Regions from separate parts of the Klebsiella quasivariicola genome, predicted to be linked through region 2. Evidence: riboswitches for the same ligand, from Rfam matches in the RefSeq annotation. Region 2 holds a riboswitch; each other region holds the start of a gene.
What was found. Region 2 has a riboswitch for thiamine pyrophosphate ahead of thiC (phosphomethylpyrimidine synthase ThiC). Riboswitches for the same ligand answer to the same signal wherever they lie in the genome.
Positions count from the first base shown of each region.

Region 1: linked by a shared signal. The riboswitch ahead of tenA (thiaminase II) and the one ahead of thiC (phosphomethylpyrimidine synthase ThiC) in region 2 are both predicted to bind thiamine pyrophosphate.
Region 3: linked by a shared signal. The riboswitch ahead of thiM (hydroxyethylthiazole kinase) and the one ahead of thiC (phosphomethylpyrimidine synthase ThiC) in region 2 are both predicted to bind thiamine pyrophosphate.

Region 1 is NZ_CP022823.1:2,720,230-2,723,649, reverse strand. Features, by position in the region: gene B8P98_RS13585 (DUF4056 domain-containing protein) at 1-314, opposite strand, end outside; gene B8P98_RS13580 (porin family protein) at 380-1,324, opposite strand; TPP riboswitch at 1,844-1,945, shown strand; gene tenA (thiaminase II) at 2,014-2,709, shown strand; gene B8P98_RS13565 (ABC transporter ATP-binding protein) at 2,706-3,420, shown strand, end outside.
Region 2 is NZ_CP022823.1:5,242,890-5,246,309, forward strand. Features, by position in the region: gene hemE (uroporphyrinogen decarboxylase) at 1-170, opposite strand, end outside; gene nudC (NAD(+) diphosphatase) at 211-984, opposite strand; gene B8P98_RS26355 (Rsd/AlgQ family anti-sigma factor) at 1,079-1,576, shown strand; TPP riboswitch at 1,629-1,753, shown strand; gene thiC (phosphomethylpyrimidine synthase ThiC) at 1,840-3,420, shown strand, end outside.
Region 3 is NZ_CP022823.1:1,805,493-1,808,912, reverse strand. Features, by position in the region: gene fbaB (class I fructose-bisphosphate aldolase) at 1-235, opposite strand, end outside; gene thiD (bifunctional hydroxymethylpyrimidine kinase/phosphomethylpyrimidine kinase) at 383-1,183, opposite strand; gene thiM (hydroxyethylthiazole kinase) at 1,180-1,953, opposite strand; TPP riboswitch at 1,988-2,085, opposite strand; gene B8P98_RS09135 (alkyl/aryl-sulfatase) at 2,316-3,420, shown strand, end outside.

The sequences.
Region 1 (3,420 bases), 2.5 Mb from region 2:
GTATAGATGAGCCCGTTCTGCTCCTCGCTGAGCCCGAGCAGGTTTTTCACCGCCCCGAACGCGCTGTCGTTGTAATGGTGCTTGCCCAGCGTATCCAGGGTCAGCACATTGCCAATCTGGTATACCGGGATCGGGATGCCCACCGCGCGCACGTGCAGGTCGTAACCAAAAGCGCAGCACGGTCGCAGCGACTCCGGCGGCGGCAGCTCACCCAGGGTGGGCACCGGATGGATCGCCGTCACAGCGGGCAGCACCGGATCCTGCGCCAGCGCCGGCAGCGACAGTGCAAACAACAGCCATAAGGCTTTACGCATCAACAGCCTCTCCACAACAACAAAAGAGCGCGCATCTTACCGGCAGATGGCGCCAGCAGTTTTAGTTAAAAACGGTATTCACCGGAGACAAAGAAGCTATTGCGCTCGTTAAAACCAAATTCAGTCAGCACGTTAAAGTTTTTGGTGACTTCATACTGGGCGCCAATCAGCATATTCCAGGGTGAGGTTAGCTTCTGCTTGACGTCGAATTTCCCCTCGCCGTCTTTGTTGACTGCGGCAATCAGGGGCTGAAGCTCTGGCGGCATATGCAGGTCGGCCAGATCGCCTTTAAACTCCTGCTGCACGTCCTGATACATGCTCCCGACCCACAGGCTGAGGTGGGACGGCCCGTCGATCCCCTGAAAACTGAAGCGGTAGCCGACGCGCGGCGAGACGGTGACCGCCGAGATGCTGCCGTCGAGAATATCGAAATCGGTACGGGTGTAGTTAGTGTCTACTAACCCGAACCAGTTGCCGTATCCCCCGGCGAGCGTAAAGCCGGTTCCCCAGGTGGTTCCTTTGAAATCAAGCGTAAAATCAATATTCTGCAGTTTTCCACTCTGATAAAGCTGATGAACCGCGCCGGCGATCGCCCGGTCCAGGCCACGAAACTGCGAGGGATCCGAATCCACAGAGACCTGAGAGACGGACGATCCGCGGGTATGCCCCACCAGCCCGTAAACGTTGAGAAACGGAAAGACCCACATGTCGAGACGCAGGTTTTCCGTTTTGCTCTTCTCACGGGTATGTCCAGCATCGATGGCGAACATATCGCTGGGGATAGGATGGTTACCGAGCTTAAGCCCGGAAAAGGTAATACTGTCGACCATGATATCCTGACGGATATTCATATAGCTGAGGTTGACGCCGTAGGGTAACGGAATCGAGTACCCCCTGGCGCGCGCCTCATCGCCCCAGATCGGAAAATAGCTGTCGTTCTCGTCGGGTTCCGCGGCCGACGCGCCACAGGTCGCCAACAGCAGCGTCAACACCGCTCCGGATGCTCTCATTGTTATTCTCATCTATCGTTAGAAACCCGAGCCGATATTGAAACAGACCGCCTGCGCCACCGCTGGCTGCTCCCATTGTGTATCCGTCGTCTTCGCCCCCACAAATTCCTGCAGGACTCAGCGCGAGGTTTGCGCCGTGGCCGCGCAGTCCCTCTGATAGCGATAGCGCGAGACAGGGACAGGCCATCGGCATCAGATGGGGATATCGAACATGCCATCTTGCGCATCGAAGCGATCGGCGACATCCCAGGCGCACAGAGCAGGAAAATCAGCGCCAGCGGGGACAGCGGGAATTTCATGCTCACTCCGGGGCTGTGGGGCGCGCACGACATGCGTGGCGAACAGGATTAACGCAACAGGATAATGAAAATATAACGTAAGCAGATAAAACCCACCAACGCGTAGCTGCCTGTTTTTCAGCTATTTTTAAACGAAAAAGTGCTGGCCATCACAGAAAACCGCGTTTGCTTTGCCGCCCGGCGCGGTGATTGTATTCAGAAGGTGAATGTCGTATAACATAGCGCTACCGAGGGGTGTCCCGTGAGGGCTGAGATGGCGTAAGCCGAACCCTTTGAACCTGATCTGGGTCATGCCAGCGAAGGGACGGGTCGGCAATTTTGCCAGCATTACCGCCATTGCCTGTTCACACCCCTGCACGCCCGGATCTCCCCTGAATGACTGGAGGTCCTGTGATTGTTCCCGCGTTTAGCCATGGCCTGTATGGCCGTTTACGCCAGCTTGCCGCCGCTGACTGGCAGCACTATGTGGCGCATCCTTTCGTCCAGCAGCTTGCTGACGGCACTCTGGCGGAGAGCGCGTTTCGTCGCTATCTGACTCAGGATTATCTGTTTCTGATCCACTTTGCCCGCAGCTACGCGCTGCTGGTGAGTAAACTGCGCACGCTGCCGGAGATGCGGGCCGCGGCCGCCTCAATGAACGCCATCCTCAATGAACTGCCGCTGCACGTCGGCTACTGCGCCCAGTGGGGCATCAGCGAGCAGGAGATGGCTGCCCAGCCTGAAGCGCCGGAAACCGTCAACTACACCCGCTACGTGCTGGACGTTGGCCATTCAGGCGACGCCCTGGATCTGCTGGTCGCCCTGATGCCCTGCGTGGCGGGCTATGCGGAAATCGGCCTCGGCCTGCTGCGTCACCCTACCACCCGGTTAACCGATAACCCCTACGCCTCATGGATCCGCAACTATGGTGATGAAGATTATCTGCAGGGCGTTAGCGCCGCGCTGGCGCTGCTGGAAACCGTGTGGCAGCAGCGCGGGAGCGAGGCCCGTCTCACTGAGCTGAGCGAGATCTTCACCACCGCGACCCGGCTTGAAGCACAGTTCTGGCAGATGGGCCTGAACGCGGCGGCGGAGGCCCGGGCGTGACGGCGCCGGGTATCGAGATCCGCGGCCTGAGCCTGCGCTTCGGCGATCGGCAGCTGTTCGATAACCTGTCGTTGACGCTTCCCGGGGGCCAGTGGGTGTCGCTGCTCGGCGCCAGCGGGGCCGGCAAAACCAGCCTGCTGCGGATAATTGCCGGTCTGGCGCCCGCCACCGGCGGAGAAGTGGTCGCCAGCGATGGGCAGCCGATTCAGGGCCGTCTGGCGTGGATGGGGCAGAAAGATCTGCTCTATCCCTGGCTGAGCGTCCGGGAGAATGTCGCCCTCGGCGCACGGCTGCGGGGGGAAAAAGTGGACCACAACCGGGTCGCCACCCTGCTTGAGCAGGTGGAACTCACCCCCTGCGCCGACGCCCGGCCGGCAACCCTCTCCGGCGGTATGCGTCAGCGCGCCGCGCTGGCCCGCACCCTGTATGAGGATCGCCCCATCGTGCTGATGGATGAGCCTTTCTCGGCGCTGGACACCCTCACCCGCACGCGCATTCAGACCCTGGCGGCCACTCTGCTGACGGGGCGCACGGTGGTGCTGATCACCCACGATCCGCTGGAAGCCTGCCGGCTAAGCCACCGCCTGCTGGTGCTGTCGACGGCAGACGGCGACATCGATGACAGCCATCACCTCGCCGGCACGCCTCCGCGCGCACCGGATGCCCCCGACCTGTTGGTCGCCCAGGCGGCATTGCTGCAGCAGCTGATGA
Region 2 (3,420 bases):
CAGGCCAGCTCGGCATTTTTACACAGCGACATAAAGTCGCCCGCTTGCGCACGGGTGGCTTTGTACTCCGGTAAATAGCGGCCCGCCTGGCGCATCATCCACACCGGGGTGACATCAACCGGCTGACGCAGCAGCGCGCGCAGGTAACGATCGTTCTTCAGTTCGGTCATTTTTACATTCCTTTAGCGTTGATACGCCCAGTGTAACATGTCACTCGAACTCTGCCCGACACATCGCGACGGTATCTTCGATAAGCCGGCGCGCCACCGTCCCCGGCGGTGGCAGAAGCGGTAGATCGTCATAGCGATACCAGTCCGCGGTCAGTAACTCTTTTTTGTCGACCACGATATCGCCATCTGCGTAATCCGCCATAAAGGCGGTCATCAGCGACTGCGGGAAAGGCCACGGTTGCGAGGTCACGTAGCGCAGGTTTTTCACCCGGATACCGCTCTCCTCCATCACCTCGCGGGCCACCGCCTGCTCAAGAGTTTCGCCAACCTCAACAAACCCGGCCAGCACGGTGTGTATCCCGTTGCGATGTCGGGTGTGCTGCGCCAGCAGGATCGAATCGTCGCGACGGATAGCGACGATAATGCAGGGGGCAATTTGCGGGTAGTAGCGTTCACGGCAGTGGCTGCACAGCATCGCCCATTCGCTTTTGCTGGCATGCATCGGATGGCCGCAGTAGCCGCAAAATTTATGCGATCGATAAAATTCGGCGAGCTGGATCCCCCGACCTGCCAGCTGGAAAAGGCCCGGATCCTGATCCAGCACTTGGCGCAACGATCCCATGTCATGACGGCGATCCTGACGCACCATCCACACGGACTCGCCCTGCCACTCGCCAATATGCAGCGCATGCTGGCCGACAAGATCGAAATTAACCGCTTCGCCATGTGGTAATTCTCCACCAGGCAACCATAATTTTTGTTCGTGACTGACAACCCACCAGCCGCGATCTAATTTTTCAATAATACGATCCATATCTATTGCACTACCTTTGCTTCACTGGCATGTTGTTAACATTATATTTACATTTTGGTGAGCAGATTTTAAATCAAAACTAGCGGAGTCAATCATGCTAAACCAGCTGGAAAACCTGACGGAGCGCGTTGGCGGTAGTAATGAACTGGTCGATCGCTGGCTACAAGTGCGTAAGCATCTGCTCGTGGCTTACTACAATCTGGTTGGCCTGAAACCGGGCAAAGAGTCATTTATGCGGCTAAACGAAAAGGCGCTGGATGACTTTTGCCAAAGTTTGGTGGATTACCTCTCATCCGGTCATTTTAGTATTTATGAACGCATTATTGGCGAAATGGAAGGCGATACCCCACTTTTAGCCGCCAACCGGCTTTACCCACAGCTGGAAGCCAATACCCAGCAGATGATGGACTACTACGATACCTGCCTCGAAAACGCTATCGATCACGATAACTACCTTGAATTTCAGCAGGCGTTGTCGGATATCGGCGAATCGCTGGAGGCGCGTTTCGCGCTGGAAGATAAACTCATCGCCCTCGCCGTCGCCCATAATCTGAGCAATGACGTGCGCGATAATATTGCGCCGACCGCTTGAGTTGTGAACCGTTAACGAGTAATTTACGTACATTATCCCTCTGCGGAGGGATTTCATCTTGTCGGAGTGCCTATTTTCCACACGAAAGCTGAAGTGGAAAAGGCTGAGACCGTTTATTCGGGATCCGCGGAACCTGATCAGGCTAATACCTGCGAAGGGAACAAGAGTAAACTGCTGGTCGCACCTGCCCGTTCCGGGCTGGTCGCATCTGTTACTCCATCCGTCGTCTGACAAGCCATCTCCTTTTTTAACTGGAATGCGCTATGTCTACTACCAAACTCACCCGTCGGGAACAACGCGAGCACGCGCAGCGATTCATTGATACGCTGGCAGGTACCGCTTTTCCCAATTCGCGCCGCATCTACATTCAAGGCTCACAGGCTGATATCCGCGTCCCGATGCGTGAAATCCAGCTCAGCCCGACGCTCATCGGCGGCGATAAAGATAATCCCCGGTACGAAGCCAATGAACCGATACCGGTGTACGACACCTCCGGCCCTTATGGCGACCCGGAGATCAACATTGATGTCCGCCAGGGACTGGCAAAACTACGCCAACCGTGGATCGACGCGCGTAACGACTGCGCGCCGCTCAGCGAACGCAGCTCGGCCTATACCAAAGCGCGGCTGGCCGACGATGGCCTTGATGAACTGCGCTTCGGCGGCCTGCTGACGCCTAAACGCGCCGTCGCTGGCAAATGCGTGACGCAACTACACTATGCCCGCCAGGGGATCGTCACCCCGGAGATGGAATTCATCGCCATTCGCGAAAACATGGGCCGCGAGCGTATCCGCAGCGAGGTGCTGCGCCAGCAGCATGCCGGAGAAAGCTTTGGCGCCCGCCTGCCGGACAACATTACCGCCGAGTTCGTCCGCGATGAAGTCGCTGCCGGGCGAGCCATCATCCCGGCCAATATCAACCACCCGGAATCCGAGCCGATGATTATCGGTCGCAACTTCCTGGTGAAAGTGAATGCCAATATCGGCAACTCGGCGGTGACCTCTTCCATCGAAGAAGAGGTCGAGAAGCTGGTCTGGTCAACCCGCTGGGGCGCCGACACGGTAATGGACCTCTCCACCGGCCGCTATATCCACGAGACCCGCGAATGGATCCTGCGCAACAGCCCGGTGCCGATTGGTACCGTCCCGATTTACCAGGCGCTGGAGAAGGTCAACGGCATTGCCGAGAACCTGACCTGGGAAGCCTTCCGCGATACCCTGCTGGAACAGGCCGAACAGGGCGTCGACTACTTCACGATTCATGCCGGGGTGCTGCTGCGTTACGTGCCGATGACCGCGAAGCGGCTGACCGGGATCGTCTCGCGCGGCGGTTCCATCATGGCCAAGTGGTGCCTGTCGCATCATCAGGAAAACTTCCTCTACCAGCACTTCCGCGAAATCTGTGAAATCTGCGCCGCCTATGACGTGTCGCTGTCCCTCGGCGATGGCCTGCGCCCCGGCTCGATTCAGGATGCCAACGACGAGGCGCAGTTCGCCGAGCTGCATACCCTCGGCGAACTGACGAAAATCGCCTGGGAATATGACGTGCAGGTGATGATTGAAGGCCCCGGCCACGTGCCAATGCAGATGATCCGCCGCAATATGACCGAAGAGCTGGAGCACTGCCACGAAGCGCCGTTCTACACTTTAGGCCCGCTCACTACTGATATCGCGCCGGGCTACGACCATTTCACCTCCGGTATCGGCGCGGCAATGATTGGCTGGTTTGGCTGCGCCATGCTGTGCTACGTCACGCCAAAAGAGCATCTCGGCCTGCCCAACAAAGAGGATGTCAAACAGGGGCTGATTACCTACAAAATCGCCGCCCACGCCGCCGACCTCGCG
Region 3 (3,420 bases), 2.1 Mb from region 2:
GCTCTACGCCCTGGTCGACCGGCAGAATGGAAAGGTAGCCGGTCCCCCCCAGGCGTCCAGTATTGTATAGAGTCTGCATATTCCGCAGCACCGCCGGTGGTCGGTTGTTATCCACCATCACCCGATCAACATAATCTGCGCCCGGCAGATACAGCTGGTCGGCAGGAATGGTTATACAACGGTGCTGTAAAAGGCTGTCGGCATCTTTGCCAAGCAACTGCGCAATATCAGTCATAGCAATCTCCCGTAAGGCCGGCCGAAGCCGGCATGCATTATCCCAACCCAATTTTTTTGGGCAGGTTAAGCCTGGTACCGACTTAGCCTATTTTCCAGCCGGGGGGCCATTTTTTCAGGAGATTCTGCTGTCCCGTTGCGCTGCCATTTACCACCAGGCGTGGAAATGGTGCACTGGCCCAATGCCGTGGCCCACCTCCAGAGAGTCGGCCTGCGCCAGGGCCGCCGACAGCCAGGCCTTCGCCTCGGCGACGGTGGCCGCCCAGTCCGCATGACGCGGGCGAAGCGCCGCCAGCGCCGCAGAGAGCGTGCAGCCGGTGCCGTGGGTATTTTTAGTCTGTACCCGCGGCGTGGTAAACCGCTGTTCCCCTTCACGGGTGAAGAGCCAGTCCGGGCTTTCGGCATCGTCGAGATGGCCGCCCTTCATCAATACTGCGCCACAGCCCAGCGCCAGCAGCGCCCGCCCCTGCTCCAGCATCTCGCGCTCGTTGCGCGCATGGGGGGCATCGAGTAGCGCGGCCGCTTCCGGCAGATTCGGCGTGATCAGTGACACCTGCGGCAGCAATCGTTGACGCAGGGTCTCCACCGCCGAGGCCGACAGCAGCGGATCGCCGCTTTTCGCCAGCATCACCGTATCCAGCACCACGTTGGCCACCCGGTAGCGCGCCAGCCGCTCGGCCACAGCTTCCACAATATCGGTCTCCGCCAGCATGCCGATTTTGGTGGTATCGATACGCACATCGCTGAACACCGAATCGAGCTGCGCCGCCACAAAATCTGGTTCGATGCGATAGACCGACTGCACGCCGCGGGTATTCTGCGCCACCAGGGCGGTGATCACCGAGCAGCCGTAGGCGCCCAGCGCGGAGAAGGTTTTCAGATCGGCCTGGATACCGGCCCCGCCGCTGGGATCGGTGCCGGCAATAGTCAGGGCGTTGATACGTTTCATCCCTGCACCTCCTGATACAGCGCGTCGAGAAACGCCGGAATAAAGCTGCCAGGGCCTCCCTGGCGGGCGGCGATCTCCCCGGCCTGCTTCATCAGCCCGCAGGCAGCGGCTACATTTTCCAGCTGGTCTCCCGGCAGCGCCGTGCTTGCCGCCACCGCCGCCGACAGCGCGCAGCCGGTGCCCACCACCCGGGTCATCAGCGCATCGCCTCCCGCCACGCTAAGCACCCGTTCGCCGTCGGTGACGTAATCCACCTCGCCGGTAACCGCCACAATGGTGGTCAACTGGCGGGCCAGCGCCTGGGCCGCCGGCAGCGCCGCGGCGGCCGTATCGGTGGTATCCACCCCGCGCCCACCGGCGCTCATCCCGGCCAGTGCCAGAATTTCAGAGGCATTGCCCCGAATGGCCGCCGGCTGCAGGGCCAGCAGCTCGTGACAAAAGGCCGTGCGCACGGTCAAGGCACCGACGGCCACCGGATCCAGCGTCCAGGGCTTGCCGGCCTGGCGGGCGCGTTCCACCGCGGCGCGCATCGCCACCGCGCGATCTTCGGTCAGGGTACCGACGTTAATTAACAGCGCATCGGCGATAGCGGCAAACTGCGCCGCTTCGCGGGGATCGATCACCATCGCCGGCGAGGCGCCGACGGCCAGCAGGACATTGGCGGTAAAGGTCTGCACCACGTCATTAGTCATGCAGTGCACAAGGGGGGAATGGGCGCGCAGCAGATGGCGCAGGTGCGCGACAGACGCAGGATTCAGCAATTCAGGCATGGTTTGCTCCCGCCAGACGAGGGGGAAGCAATGACCCTGCGGTCTCTGACTTCCCTACGCTGGCATTATCCAGATCAGGTGGTACGGGTATTTCTCAGCCTTCAACGAAGAAGGGCACCCCGAGTCATAAAAGCGGTACAACATTTTCAGTCAGCAGGGTACGAAATGTGGCGCGGTAACACAAGCCAACCTGATTTCTTTTCCCTTCTGTAGCCGTACTACATAAGGAGTAAAGCTCACTTTTTTTGTAAACAAAAATGGATGTTTGTTAATGCATAGTTATATTTAAAAAATCTGTAACAAACAGTCACCTGCGTTATATCGGTTAAACCGAACGAACCATGCCATTAATGAGGATTCCAATGAAATTGACCCCGATAGTTAAAGGGTTAGCGTTAGCGGGTTTGTTAAATAGTCTCGCTTTCGCCGCCTGGGCGGATACGTCAGCCAAAGAGGCGACCGAAGCGACCAAAAAAGCGAACGATGCCCTCTACAATCAACTCCCCTTCTCCGATAACACCGATTTCACCAATGCGCATAAAGGCTTTATTGCCGCCCTGCCGCCGGAGGTCATTAAAGGCGAACAAGGCAATATCATCTGGGATCCGGGTCAGTATGCCTTCATCAAAGAAGGGGAAAAAGCGCCGGAGACAGTGAACCCGAGCCTGTGGCGGCAGTCGCAGCTGATCAACATCAGCGGCCTATTTGAAGTGACCGATGGGGTCTACCAGATCCGCAACCTCGATCTCTCCAATATGACGATCATAGAGGGCAAAGAGGGGCTCACCGTCGTTGACCCGCTGGTCTCGGCAGAAACCGCCAAAGTTGGGATGGATCTCTACTACCAAAACCGCGGCAAAAAACCGGTCGTCGCGGTGATCTACACCCACAGCCACGTTGACCACTACGGCGGCGTGCGCGGCGTGGTTGATGAAGCCGACGTCAAAGCGGGCAACGTGAAAATCTACGCGCCGTCCGGCTTTATGGAAGCCGCCGTGGCGGAAAATATCATGGCCGGGAACGTCATGAGCCGCCGCGCCAGCTATATGTACGGCAACCTGCTGAAACCCGACGCCAAAGGCCAGGTGGGCGCCGGTCTGGGCACCACTACCTCTGCGGGTACCGTCACCCTGATTGCGCCAACCAACATTATTGACAAGGACGGCCAGAAAGAAGTCATCGACGGCCTGACCTACGACTTTATGCTGGCGCCGGGCTCCGAAGCACCGTCAGAAATGCTGTGGTATATCGAAGAGAAGAAACTGATCGAATCCGCAGAAGATGTCACTCATACCCTGCATAACACTTACTCGCTGCGCGGGGCGAAGATCCGTGAACCGCTGCCGTGGTCAAAATATATCAACCAGGCGATCGTTCGCTGGGGCGATAAGGCTGAGATCATTATGGCTCAGCACCACTGGCCGACCTGGGGCAACGAAAACGTGGTTAACCTGCTGAAGAGCCAGC